2 linked regions of the Acidisarcina polymorpha genome follow. The protein of the gene in region 1 binds, or shares a complex with, the protein of each later gene. Links are inferred from orthologs where the notes say so. Each region holds a gene or a part of one and is shown in the gene's direction. Other genes may lie near its edges.

Region 1 (5,230 bases):
AGATGGCCGCTTTGATCGTGCAGCCGGCCAAGAAGACGGTCGTCTACAAGGACGGCATGCTCTATTACTACGACCCTGCGCTCGACCAACTCAACGTCTTCAGCGTAGGCAAGAACAAGGCCCAGGCGGACAGCTTCCTGACCCTCGGCTTCGGCGGCAGCGGCAAGGATTTGAAGGCCTCATGGCAGATCGACGACCTCGGCTCCGAGACCGTCGATGGTGTCGCGACCGAAAAGCTGGATCTGAAGAGTCCGCAAGCAAAAGACAGCGCGAAGATCGACCATGTCACGATCTGGGTCGACCCCACCAGGGCCGTCTCGTTGAAGCAGGAATTCTTCTACATCTCCGGCGATACGCGAACAACGACCTTCACCCACATCAAATACAACGATAAAAAATTGCCAAAGAACGTCTTTGACGTCCCGAAGGCGAAGAGCGTCGTGCAGAAGTAGGGTCAGAACGTTCGTTCCCGCCAATATGCGGGACGGCGTTTGGCATGGGCGATAGCAAGGACTTGGATCTGTCGTCACTCCCCCGTATCAATTTGCGCCCGCTGCAGCTTATCGGAGTAATCCACATACACCGACTTCCAGGTGGTATAGAAATCCAGCGCGCCTGTCCCGCCTTCTCGATGGCCGTTGCCAGTCTGCTTCACTCCTCCAAAAGGTAAGTGCACCTCGGCGCCGATCGTCGGCGCATTGATGTAAGTAATGCCCGCCTCTAAGTCGCGAATCGCCTGGAAGGCGCGGTTCACATCCTTCGAGTAGAGCGAGGTCGACAATCCATACTGAATACCATTCGCGATCGATAGCGCGTCTTCAAGGCCTTCGCATTCAAGCAGGCTCACCACCGGGCCGAAGACTTCTTCCTGGGCGATCCGCATGTTGGGAGTGACTTCGCTGAAGATAGTCGGCGCGAAGAACCAGCCTTTGCCATGAGCGCCTTCGCGGAGGCGCTTGCCTCCAGTGAGCAGCTTGGCGCCTTCTTTCGTGGCAATGCCAACGTAACGCTCGGAGGTTTCAATCTGCTGCTGATTGATCTGCGGGCCGACTTGAGTCTGCTCATCGAGTCCATCCCCGACCTTGAGCGCCTCGGCGCGGGCGACGAGCTTCTCAGCGAATTCAGCAGCGATCTTCTTATGCAGAATGATCCGGCTGGTCGCCGTGCAGCGCTGTCCGGTAGTTCCAAAGGCCCCCCACAGGGCGCCTTCGAGGGCCAGGTCGAGGTTCGCGTCCTCGAGGACGATCATGGCATTCTTCCCGCCCATTTCGAGCGAGCAAGGCTTGAAGAGTCCAGCGGCGGTCTGGCCAACGATGCGGCCAACTTCGCTCGAACCAGTAAAGGAAATTGCGCGCACGCCGGGATGCTCCACCAGCGGCGCGCCGGCCTCGGGACCGAACCCAGTCACGATGTTCACCACTCCCGGCGGTAACCCGGCATCCATGAGTGTTTGGACGAGGTTATAAGTCGACAGCGGGGTATCTTCCGCGGGCTTGATTACGCAGGCGTTGCCGCAAACCAGGGCGGGGAAGAGCTTCCAGGAAGGGATCGCCATGGGGAAGTTCCACGGCGCGATCATGCCCACGACGCCGACCGGCATTCTCAACGACATGGCGAACTTGTTGGGCAGCTCCGAAGGCGTGGTCTGGCCGTAGAGGCGCCGTCCCTCCCCGGCCATGTAGTAGGCGGTATCGACCGCTTCCTGCACGTCGCCGCGCGTCTCGGCGAGCACCTTGCCCATTTCACGAGTCATGTCCCGGGCATATTGCTCTTTGCGTTCAAGCAGGATCTCTCCAGTCCGGTAAAGGACCTCGGCGCGCTTGGGCGCAGGGGTAAGGCGCCAGGTCTTCCAGGCTTCACTGGCCGCGGCGACCGCGTCCGCTACATCGCTGGCATCGGAGGACTGAAAGGTCCCAACAATATCATCGTGGTTCGCGGGGTTGATGTTCTGAAAGGTCTTGCCGCTGCGCGCAGCGACCCACTGGCCGCCAATCAGATTCTTATAAGTCGTCGTCATGCAGACAGCTTACTAGGTTGGTCGCAAAGCAGTCTTCCAAGGTGAGCTGACGCTCGGATGATAGAGGCTCAAGATGATGAATCCCACTCCAATTGCGGGTAGAGGCCGAAAATTATCTCAGTGAAATTTGATGGAGCCATACCGCTTGCGTCTTCATCCTAAAGGGGCTTGTTGCGAATACTCGTCCCGAGAGGAGCATCTTCCATGAGAATCTTTGTCGCCGGCGCAACCGGTGCAATCGGTCGTCCATTGATAGCAGAATTGATCCGTCAGGGCCACACGGTCACCGGCATGACGCGGTCCGCCGCCGGCGCGCAGAGCCTCACCCATCTAGGAGCAGCCGTGGTTGAGGTGAGCGCGTTCGACCAAGCAGCGGTTGAGCAAGCGCTGCGCGCTTCGGAGGCCGAGATCGTCATCGACGAGCTGACTTCCCTCCCCAAGGATCCAGCACAGATGGCGACATCGGCAGCTGGCGACCGAAAACTGCGCATTGAGGGCGGTGGCAATCTTTACCGGGCAGCCGAAAAGATCGGGGTTCGCCGCTATCTTCAACAGGCGAGCGGCTTCTTCTTGAAGGCGAGCAACGGCCTGGCGGACGAAACCGATGGGCTTGCCACCGATGCGAGCCCCGGTGTCGCAGCCAGCGCAAGAGCGTACGCTGAGCTCGAGGCGCGAGTGTTGAACTCCAAAGCGATGGAAGGGGTCGCTCTGCGCTACGGCTTCTTTTATGGTCCGAACACCTGGTACAACCCCGATGGCGCGGTGGCAGACCAAGTTCGACGTCAGGGGGCCCCAGTGATTGGCGACGGCCAAGGAGTCTGGTCCTGGATCCATATCGACGACGCTGCCCAGGCTACGGTGGCGGCGATCACCGCGCCCCCCGGGATCTACAACATCGTCGACGACGACCCATCGCCCGTCAGCCGCTGGCTGCCGGAATTTGCCCAATGGGTCGGCGCTCCGCCCCCGCCTCATTTAGCAGAAGAGGAAGCTCTCCGGATTGCTGGCGAAGACGCCGTCTACTACGCCAACAGGCTCAGCGGCGCTTCGAACGCGAAGGCAAAGAAGACCTTTAACTTCAAGCCTCGTCGTCTCGAGTGGCTGCTTGCCTAGCACCGAGTTTGTCTCCTGCCCCGGGTGTCCATACAATCGAAACATCGACTAAGCCAAAATCTTGGCGGTCGAGCGGATTAGAAGCATTATGGCAGAGCAGGCAGGCAATTTAGAGCAGCGGCGAACAGCGGTATCGACTCCCGCGGCATGGGTCAAAACGGAGTTAGCACGGCATCCCCAACGGCCCTTTCCGATGGATTTTGTAGGACGCATTTTTACCGATTTCAGCGAAATCCACGGCGATCGGGCTTTCGGGGACGATCCGGTCATCTCTTGCGGCATGGCGCGATTCCATGGCGAAGAAGTCATGATCATCGGAAACCTGAAGGGGCGCACCACCAAAGAGAAGGTGCAGCGTAATTTCGGCATGCCCAATCCCGAAGGCTATCGCAAGGCATTGCGCGCGATGAAGATCGCCGAGAAATTTCATCGGCCGGTATTTACGTTCATCGACATTCCCGGAGCCTGGCATGGCATGGGCGCGGAAGAGCGTGGCCAGGCCGAGGCCATCGCCAGGAACCTGCTGGAGATGTCCAGGCTGCGTGTTCCCACGATCGCCACCATAACCGGCGAAGGTGGTTCCGGCGGTGCGCTGGCGATCGCGGTGGCTGACCGGGTGCTGATGCTCGAGAACGCAATTTACTCCGTGATCTCCCCCGAAGGCTGCGCGTCCATCATGTGGCGGGACGCCGGAAAGCGCGCTGACGCGGCCAAGGCGCTGAAAATCACCTCCTCCGAAATCCGGGCATTGGGCTGCATCGATGACATCGTTCCGGAACCCGGAGAGGGGGCGCAGGCAAATCTTGACGCGGCAGCAACCATGCTGGACGCAGCGTTGGTTCATCACTTTGAAGAAGTAAAATCCGTGCCGATCGAGCAGCTTCTCGCCGCGCGGCAGGCAAAATTCCGGAATATCGGACAATTCTATACATCCTGACGAATCCAACCATCCAGACACGCCTTCTTACTACGAATGACCACCCTATCGCGACTCTCGGCTGCACAGACTAGAAGCAACAATGCTCTCAATGGAACCCGCCTAGGGGTCTGCTCTTGAGTACGGCCGATGTCTCGGGGAAGGTCGCTCCTGGCCGGGTTCGAGCCCTCCTCTACTTCTTGGTCGCGGCAGGATTTTTCCTGCTTGCGGAGCGCATCGCCGGCAGTGCCGCCAACGGATTGTCTTCCGGCGATTGGAAGGAGTTGATTTACCGCTTCATTCTCCTGTTTGTCCTGCTGCTTGGCTTCTGGGCCATGGGCTATATCTTCCAGCGTCAGCGTACCCCGCTCCGGTCGATGGGATTGATTCGCCGGCCTACTGCCCTTCAGGAGTTTGGAATAGGGGCAGCATTTGGATGGGGAGCAATGGTCGCCTGCGTCTTGCCAATTGCATTGCTGGGCGGCATGACCATTACCTTCTGGACCGGGCCGAGGCAGTTCGGGCTGCTCTTCTTGGACCTGGCGACCCTGCTCGTCGCGGCGCTGGCCGAGGAGGTCGCTTTTCGAGGGTATCCATTTCAGCGGCTGATTGAGGCCATGGGCCCGGTGATGGCTACGATGGTAGTCTCGGTCATCTTCGCCGCGGTCCACCTCTCCAATCCGGATGCGACCTTTGCCAGCACCCTCACTACAGCGCTAGCTGGATGGCTGCTGAGTCTGGCCTATCTTCGCACCCGCGCCCTCTGGCTGCCCTGGGGCCTGCATTTTGCCTGGAACGCCAGCATGGGCATCTTGTTTGGGCTTCCGGTTTCAGGTCTCCGCATTTTCTCTCCGGTGATTTCTACAAACGCGCACGGTCCGTTTTGGCTGACCGGCGATGGATACGGACCCGAGGGCAGCTTGATCACGGTCATCGTCCTGCTCATATCGGTCGGTGCGCTGATGGCCGTCACCAAAAGCTACGCCTATCAATACGCTCAGCCGGTCATTGTGCCTGGCGGCATTCCGGTTGACATCGATGCAGCGATGAAGCGGCAGCATGAAGAGGCAATGGCGACTCCCGCCGAAGTGGCGACTCCCAGGCTGGTGCAGATTCTGCCGGCATCCTCGCCGACCCACCCAGCAGTCGTCGAACCCGGCAGCGAATCGATTCTGGAAGGAAGA
Region 2 (3,330 bases), 900 kb from region 1 along the record:
CACGGTCACTCGGGAGACAAAGCTTTTGAAATTTTCCGCCGTGATGGTGAGTTCGTAGTTGGCGGGGGAAAGATCTGAAAGCAAATAAGTTCCGTTAACGCTGCTGTGTTCAACTCGGGTGGCATCTGTGCCCAGATTTTTGACGGTTACGGTGGCGTTGGCGACGAGCGCTCCGGATGGATCGGTGACCGTTCCCTCTATTTGGCCGGTGTTGACTTGGGCGATGGCGGTGGAGCTGAGGGCAAATCCGAGGAGCATTGCAGCGGCGAATACTGTTTTGCAGAAACGTAGCATTGATCCCTCTCGAGTGCTTTGTGATCTTTTCTCTTATGCTGGGGTGCACTCCAGCTTCTTCCAAGCAAAAGTTACTGGGACTGCTGTTTATGAATGTAGCGGTAGGGCGTGTAGGGGTCGGTGTTGCACGTTGTGCACCAAAGCTTGCGACGCGAGGAAGTTGTTTGTTTTTGCCGCACTTTGTGAATCGGCTGTAGAGATCCATAAAGGGAATCTCCAGTTTTCTGGATTGCCTATGAGATTGTGTAGATGATTTATCTGAATTTTCATTGATCCTTGTCCGGACAGGCGTGTTAAGGCGGGATTTAGACTTTTGAGGTGAAGGTGATGATTGCGGCAATCGCAGGCCGGGGACGTGCGACGGCCTTCGACGCCCTGGCGGACGTTTATTTGAGTCGACTGGCCGTCTATACACCGGTCGAGGCGAAGACCTTTCGCTCCGAAGAGGCCTTTCTGGAGGCGGTCGCGGGAGGGCGGACGAGGACGGCTCCTCGCGTCGTGCTGCTGGATGGGAGGGGAAAGATGCTGTCGTCGGCGGAGTTCGCCGGTTTTATCGGGGGACAGCGGGATGGCGGAGCGCAGAACCTGATCTTCGCGGTGGGACCGGCGGACGGATGGTCGCAGGTGGCCGTGGACTCCGCCGGCGGCCGGGCCGGAGGGTTGGTGTTGTCGCTGGGGGCGATGACGCTGCCGCATGAGCTGGCGCGCGTGGTGCTGGTGGAGCAGGTGTATCGGGCTTTCACGATCCTGGCTAACCATCCCTATCATGGAGGGCACTGAACGGAGTACTTGGGCCGGAGGCATGGCGGTGGAGAGACGGTGATGGATGTTTGCTGCTTCGAATCCATTACACTGAAAGCTTGCGAGCGAATCGTGGCCCAGAGCGCAGGAGATCGCCGGATGGCATGATGTCGAGAGCGAAAAACGTCGAATTCCGCGGATGGCTGGAGATTGTAGCGCGAACTTTTTGTTAGGTGCAGAGCCGGTCCAGGACTGGCGGCTCCGGAGGTTTCCTGGTCTGGACACAGTCGAGGACAGGGGAAGGCGGGGCATGGGAAGTCGAGGCACAGATGGCATGGTTTAAGCGGCAGGGAGAGAACGGCGCCGATGGCGAGTTGCCGGGAGAGAATGTGGAGAGTGGCTTCTCTGATGCCTCTTCTGGTTTGCCGGAGCCGAGCGTCAATGGCAGCGAAAAGCGCGTCCGCACCGAGGGCCTTTGGACAAAGTGCGATGGCTGCCGTTCGGTGCTATGGAAGGCGGACCTGGATGCGAACATGCAGGTTTGCCCGCGGTGCGGAAAGCACTTCCGGTTCGGGGCTCGGGAGCGGATCGAGAGCCTGCTAGAGCCGGGATATGAGTTGGTCGATCTGGAGTTAAAGTCAACGGATCCACTGAATTTTGTGGATTTGAAGCCGTATCGGGCACGGCTGCGCAAGGCCCAGGATGAGACCGGGCTGAATGACGCGATTCTCAATGCGACCGGCCATCTCAGGCATCACGCGGTGGTGCTGAGCGTGATGGAATATGCATTCATTGGCGGAAGCATGGGCGCGGTGGTCGGGGAGACGATCGCCCGAGCGGCCGATCGATCGCTCGCGACCCGGCATCCTTTAATTATCGTAGCGGCATCAGGCGGAGCGCGGATGATGGAGGGTATTGTGAGCCTGATGCAGCTGGCCAAGGTGTCGGCTCGGCTGGGCTTGTTGGACGATGCGGGGATACCCTACTTGTCGGTCCTCACCGACCCGACGACCGGCGGAGTGACAGCGAGCTTTGGGATGCTGGGCGACTTGAATATTGCCGAGCCAGGCGCGTTGATTGCGTTTGCGGGACCGAGGGTGGTGGAGCAGACGATCCGGCAGAAGCTGCCCGACGGATTTCAGAGGTCGGAGTTTTTGCTCGAGCATGGGATGCTGGACGCGGTGGTCGACCGCCGGGAGTTGAAGGGATATTTGAGCCGGGTACTGGATTTCATGGGTGGGGATACGCGGAAGACGGAGTAGCGTTCGGTTCGTCCTCCTACTTTGGAATCGTTCTCCTATATATGAGGATAGGGTTTGATCGAAGCGCTTCCCTCCGCAGCTAAAGCCGCCATTGTCTTTGGTGTCGGTATGGCACGGCTGAAGACCGTACCGCTTCAGTCGGTGGACTTCGTTGGGGCTCCTACGAGACTTCGTTGGTGTCCCTTAAAGAATGGGTGGGAGGATAGCAGAGATTGAGGGGATTTGAGGATTGGGCGGAGCTGGAAAGCGTGCCTTCCTTTGCGTTTCGCCTCGCAATGCTCGGCTAGTGGCTTGAAAAACGATGCTTCTGCCGGTAGGTGCGGCCGGTGGGGCTGAATCAAGGATGACGGCGCACGCTACTTGGTTCTGCAGCGATTCCAAGATGCTGCAGGTACTCAGAATCGGAACTTAGAGGCACGATTTATGTCTTATGAAGCAGCGATCCAGGGGCTGCAGGCGCTGGCCGGGGAGTTGGTGACGACTCCTGGGGCGGCACGGCGGGAGTTTCGCCTGGAAGACATGCGGATTCTTCTGGCGGAGTTGGGAGACCCTCAGCTGAAGTTTCCTTCGGTATTGATTGCGGGCACAAATGGGAAGGGTTCGACGGCGGCGACGCTGGCGAGCATCCTGGCGGCGGCAGGGTACAAGACTGGACTGTTTACCTCGCCGCATCTGTCGCGAGTGAATGAGCGGGTGCGGATCCTGGCGGGAGAAGAGCCGGGAGACAGAGCAAAGGGGACGCAGACGGCGGGAGAGATCCCAGATAACGACTTCGCGGCGCTTTACTTCCGGGTCGATGAGGCGGCGGCGCGGCTGGTTCGTCAGGGGCGGCTTTCCGAGCATTCGAGCTTCTTTGAGACGGTGACGGCGCTGGCCTTCCTTCACTTTGCCGAGGCGGCGGTTGATATTGCTATTCTCGAGGTCGGGATGGGAGGGCGGCTGGATGCTACCAATGTGGTCGAGCCGCTGGTTTCGGTGATTACCGATATTTCGCTCGATCATACGGAGTGGCTGGGCTCGACCATCCGTGCGA

What was found. The genes of interacting proteins can lie anywhere in the genome.
Region 2: the proteins of ACPOL_RS06795 (region 1) and accD are in contact, whole or in part, in a solved structure (PDB 8UXZ), measured with the Escherichia coli proteins. The link is inferred for Acidisarcina polymorpha from one-to-one orthologs.

What each region holds. Positions count from the first base shown.
Region 1 is NZ_CP030840.1:1,535,566-1,540,795, reverse strand. What follows is about bases 2,305-5,142. They hold ACPOL_RS06795 (acetyl-CoA carboxylase carboxyltransferase subunit alpha), read left to right. Parts: upstream 2,305-3,218; coding sequence 3,219-4,067; downstream 4,068-5,142. Other genes in these bases: ACPOL_RS06790 (CPBP family intramembrane glutamic endopeptidase), read left to right, coding at 4,184-5,142; ACPOL_RS06800 (NAD-dependent epimerase/dehydratase family protein), read left to right, coding at 2,305-3,130. In the rest of the region: ACPOL_RS06810 (LolA family protein), read left to right, coding at 1-452; ACPOL_RS06805 (aldehyde dehydrogenase family protein), read right to left, coding at 527-2,017; more of ACPOL_RS06800, read left to right, coding at 2,222-2,304; more of ACPOL_RS06790, read left to right, coding at 5,143-5,230. UniProt on the Escherichia coli protein: Component of the acetyl coenzyme A carboxylase (ACC) complex. First, biotin carboxylase catalyzes the carboxylation of biotin on its carrier protein (BCCP) and then the CO(2) group is transferred by the carboxyltransferase to acetyl-CoA to form malonyl-CoA.
Region 2 is NZ_CP030840.1:2,432,064-2,435,393, reverse strand. The notes cover bases 523-3,330. They hold accD (acetyl-CoA carboxylase, carboxyltransferase subunit beta), read left to right. Parts: upstream 523-1,364; coding sequence 1,365-2,297; downstream 2,298-3,330. Other genes in these bases: ACPOL_RS10550 (bifunctional folylpolyglutamate synthase/dihydrofolate synthase), read left to right, coding at 2,721-3,330; ACPOL_RS10560 (23S rRNA (pseudouridine(1915)-N(3))-methyltransferase RlmH), read left to right, coding at 622-1,074. Also shown: ACPOL_RS10565 (TonB-dependent receptor), read right to left, coding at 1-294.